Regions from separate parts of the Salipiger sp. genome, predicted to be linked through region 2. Evidence: riboswitches for the same ligand, from Rfam matches in the RefSeq annotation. Region 2 holds a riboswitch; the other holds the start of a gene.

Region 1 (2,198 bases), on a different contig from region 2:
CGCACTGGTGTACGGCGGATGTGCGGAGCGATCCGTTCATGCGCGGCAAGCATGTCGTCGTAAGCCGGGATATACATCATTTTACTCCCTGCGGTTCAAGCGCTGCGAGCGTAAGTGCTGCCGTGCCGGTGTTGCCGTTGACCGTCTTCGACGCGAGAATGGTGTCGGACACCATTTCGGCGGTGACGGCCGACAATGTCCAACCGAGGTGACCATGGCCGGTGTTGTAGAACACGCGGTCGCGCGCACCCTGGCCGACCTTGGGCATCATGTTCGGCATCATCGGGCGCAGGCCGGCCCACGGAATGGCGTGTTCGGTGCTGACGCCGGGGAAGAACCGTTCGCACCATTTTACCAGGGGACGAACCCGGTCGTCACGAATATCAAGGTTGTAGCCGTTGAATTCGGCCGTACCGGCGATCCGGAACCGGTCTTTGCCCAGACGGCTGGTCACTACTTTCGCTTCATCGTCCAGGAGGCTGATCCATGGAGCCGCGCGCTGGCTCTCCTCATCGTCTAGCCGCACGGTGATCGAATATCCCTTGACCGGATAGACATTCACCCGGTCGCCGAGCTGTGCCGCGATGTTGCGGCTTTCCACGCCTGCACAAACAACGATGGCATCAAACACCTCGACCTGGCTTTCGTTGTTCCGGCTCCAGGTCAGACGCACTTCATTCTTGTCCACCTTCAGCGCATCGACATCCGTTCCGAACCGCAGCACGACCCCGTTCTTCTCGATGGCTTTGGCAAGACCGGTGGTGTAGCGGTGAATGTCGCCGGTAAAGTCGCTCTCGGTATAGTAGCCGCCGTAAAACTCGCCGCTCAGCGCGGGCTCGATCTGGCGGACTTCCTCGGGGACCACTGGTCGGCGTTCGAGCCCACCCTCTGCGAGCAGATTGTTGACCTCGGTGGCGTGATCGAACTCTGCCTTGTTGGTGTAGATGTGAAGGATGCCGCGGTTTTCACAGTCGAACTCGAAGCCGTGGCGTTCGGCCTTTTCGCGTAGCAGACCGCGCGCGGCAATCGCCATGCGGGTCGTCTCGACCGTGTTTGCCCGATACTGCGGGATCGACGCGACAAATTCGGCCATCCAGCTGTACTTGTGCCAACTGGGCTTGGGATTGACCAGGAGCGGTGCGCCCCGCGTCATCATCCACTTCATCCCCTTGAAGACGGTCGACCAGCGGTTCCACGTTTCGGCATTCGAGGCCGACAGCTGTCCGCCATTGGCGAAGGATGTCTGCATGGCCGCATAGCGGTTCCGGTCGAACAGGGTCACCTCGTAGCCTCGGTCGAGGAGGCTTGATGCGGTGGTCACGCCGGTGATCCCGGCGCCGATGACGGCGATAGACTTCATATTTTTCACTCTGGCAATTGGTTCGAATGCGCCGCAGCCGACGCATCCCCCCTCTGTCCTTTTTGCCTGAGAGCTTCACCGCGATTGCGGTTTCCTCCTTCGGCGGATGCATGGGCATCTCTCTCCAGAGTGTCGGGTCGAGCAGTACATTGGCCTGAGAGATTCCGGGGCGTTGCTCCGTCGGCGCGGGCGTGACGCCCGACTCTCCTGCGCGATCCGTAGTGTGTCCTTAAGGATTGGCCGGTGAGTCCGGCAAGGATATTTTGTCAAAAAGAACCCGCGGCGAGGTGCCGCCAGCCATGGCGGTCACGCGGCCGGACATTCCTTTTCCTTGCTACGCCCACCTATATTCATCACCACCGAGGCAGCGATTGCGAGGATACCGGCGGCGGCCGATCCGAACATTTCCGGGATCGGGGACAGAAAGACTGCGAGGCCAACGAGGATCCCGGTCATGGCATTGCTTCGCGTAGCACTTCTGGTGAACATCACGAAAACGGCACCGTAGAGCGCGGGCAGTGTGTAGCCCTTGACCGCTTCACCGATCGCGGCCGGAAGGACATCGATCAGGGCACCGCCAATGAACACGACAGCCACCAGGAAGACGAGGTTCACCAGAACGGAGACCGCGATGCCGATCACGGCGGCAACTTCGGCCTTTCGGCTTCCGGATTCGGCTTCGATGGCGTTCTGGCACGAAATCACCACGGGCATCCGCATGTTGCCGATATTGCCCGACAGGAAGCTCATATAGGTTCCGCAAACGCCCAGAACCGGGAAATACGAGATTGGTTCGACAACCCAGATGACACCGACGAAGGCGAGAATGGCAAGAAAG
Region 2 (2,198 bases):
CCTCGTCATCCTTGCTGACCGTGGTGCCGGCCTCGGGCAGCTCGACGAAGACCACGTCGCCAAGCTGCTCGGCGGCGTGGCTGGTGATGCCCACCACGACAAGATCGTCCTCGACGCGCAGCCATTCATGTTCTTCGGTGAATTTCATCTCGCTGGATCCCTTTTGTCAGCGCTTGTAGCTTTGTTTCACGTGCGGCAGCGTCACCACCTCGACGGGCAGACGCTTGCCGCGTACCTCTCCGTAAAGACGCGCGCCCGGCGTGGCCCGTTCCGCGGGAACATACCCCATCGCCACCGGGCCGCCCACCGTCGGGCCGAACCCGCCCGAGGTGATGCGCCCGACCGGCGCGCCGCCGGTCTCGTCCTCATACAGCTCGATCCCCTCGCGCATCGGCGCGCGGCCCTCGGGCTTCAGCCCGACCCGGACGCTCGGCGCGCCGCTGGCGATCTCCGGGAGGATGATGTCGGCGCCGGGAAAGCCCCCCGCACGCTCGCCATCGGCGCGGCGCACCTTCTGGATCGCCCAGAGCAGGTTGCCCGCCGCCGGCGTGGTGGTGGTGTCGATGTCGTGACCATAGAGGCAGAGCCCGGCCTCGAGCCGCAGCGAATCCCGCGCGCCGAGACCGATCGCCTCGACCGCCTCCTGCGCCAGCAGCGCCTCGGCCAGCGCCACCGCTGCACCCTCCGGCACCGAGATCTCGTAGCCGTCCTCGCCGGTATAGCCCGAGCGCGAGACCCAGGCCTCGGCGCCCATCAGCTCGACCGTGGCCACATCCATGAAGCGCATCCCGGCCACCGCGGGGTTCAGCGCGGCGAGCGCCGCCTCGGCGCCCGGCCCCTGCAGCGCCAGAAGCGCGCGGTCCTCGATATACTCGACCGAGACCCCCTTGGGCTCGAGCCCGGCGCGCAGCCGCGCGACGTCGGCCTGCTTGCAGGCGGCGTTGACCACGAGGAACAGGTGATCGCCGCGATTGGCGATCATCAGGTCGTCCTCGATGCCGCCCTGATCGTTGGTGAAGAGACCATAGCGCTGACGGCCCTCGGCCAGCCCCGCGACCGACACGGGCACCAGCGTCTCGAGCGCCAGCGCCACCGCTTGTGGGTCGTCGCCGCGCAGGATCACCTGCCCCATGTGGCTCACGTCGAAAAGCCCTGCCGCGGCACGCGTGTGCAGGTGCTCTTTCATGACCCCGAGTTTGTACTGAACCGGCATCTCGTAGCCGGCAAACGGCACCATCTTCGCGCCAAGCGCGAGGTGCAGGTCGTATAGTGGCGTGCGTTTCAGCTCGTCCATGCGCTCTTACATCCCTCTGGCCCGGATGTGGCGCGTGGCGCAGCCCCGGACATTCCGTTGCGCAGGCCGATCCCGCGCGTGAAATGCCCCCTCTGTCCGTCAGCCTGAGATCGTTATCCCTTCGGCGGGCGCGGTCCCCCGCGCCACTCTCCAGAGTTCTTATCCCGCAAAGGTCCGTGGGCCTGAGAGTTTCCGGGGCGGTTGCTCCTTCGGCACCGGCAAAGCCGGTTCTCCCTCTGCGATGGGTCTCAAGCTACGATGTTTGTCACTGCGCCGCAAGCACCGGGTCGACCTTGGCCATCGCGCAGCGGCCCTCGGGGGCGAGAATGTCCATCAGCGGGGCATTGTCGCAGATCAGCGTATCGAGGGTGATCGGGTCGAGCGTGGCGTAAAAGGCGTTGGCCGCGTCGCTGAGCGCGATCTTCAGCCGGCAGGCATCGGTCAGCGGGCAGGTGTTGTCGACATCGGCAAAGCACTCGGCCAGCGGCACCGGCGCCTCGAGCGCGCGGAACACATCACCGACGCGGATCTGCGAGGCATCCCGCGACAGCTCGAGCCCGCCGTTGCGCCCGCGCTGGGTGTGCAGGTAGCCAAGCTGGGCGAGCTGGTTGATCACCTGCGCGAGATGGTTTTCGGAGGCGTTGCATCGTTTGGCGATCTCGGATTTGGTCACCAGACGACCGGCGTTGGCCGCGCAATGCATCAGGACCCGAATGGCGATGTTGGTTCTTTTTGTGACGCGCACAGCCCGTCCTCCATTTTCAAAGGATGCAGGCGTTATACATCAAATGAGAAATATCGATTTGACATACATCAATCCGGGACCCGCAAAACTGGCATGAGCAGCGCTTTCTTCTTCGGATACGGGTCTCTCGTGAACCGTCTCACCCATGGATTCACCCCC

Evidence for each region. Region 2 has a riboswitch for glycine ahead of gcvT (glycine cleavage system aminomethyltransferase GcvT). Riboswitches for the same ligand answer to the same signal wherever they lie in the genome.
Region 1: linked by a shared signal. The riboswitch ahead of AC6RA4_RS05910 (D-amino acid dehydrogenase) and the one ahead of gcvT (glycine cleavage system aminomethyltransferase GcvT) in region 2 are both predicted to bind glycine.

What each region holds. Positions count from the first base shown of each region.
Region 1 covers NZ_JBYNAH010000033.1:10,580-12,777, reverse strand. Annotated here, with positions in the region: gene bhcB (beta-hydroxyaspartate dehydratase BhcB) at 1-77, opposite strand, end outside; gene AC6RA4_RS05910 (D-amino acid dehydrogenase) at 77-1,360, opposite strand; glycine riboswitch at 1,493-1,580, opposite strand; gene AC6RA4_RS05905 (hypothetical protein) at 1,667-2,198, opposite strand, start outside.
Region 2 covers NZ_JBYNAH010000027.1:23,125-25,322, reverse strand. Annotated here, with positions in the region: gene gcvH (glycine cleavage system protein GcvH) at 1-148, opposite strand, end outside; gene gcvT (glycine cleavage system aminomethyltransferase GcvT) at 167-1,294, opposite strand; glycine riboswitch at 1,377-1,454, opposite strand; glycine riboswitch at 1,455-1,540, opposite strand; gene AC6RA4_RS05060 (RrF2 family transcriptional regulator) at 1,560-2,039, opposite strand; gene AC6RA4_RS05055 (gamma-glutamylcyclotransferase family protein) at 2,133-2,198, shown strand, end outside.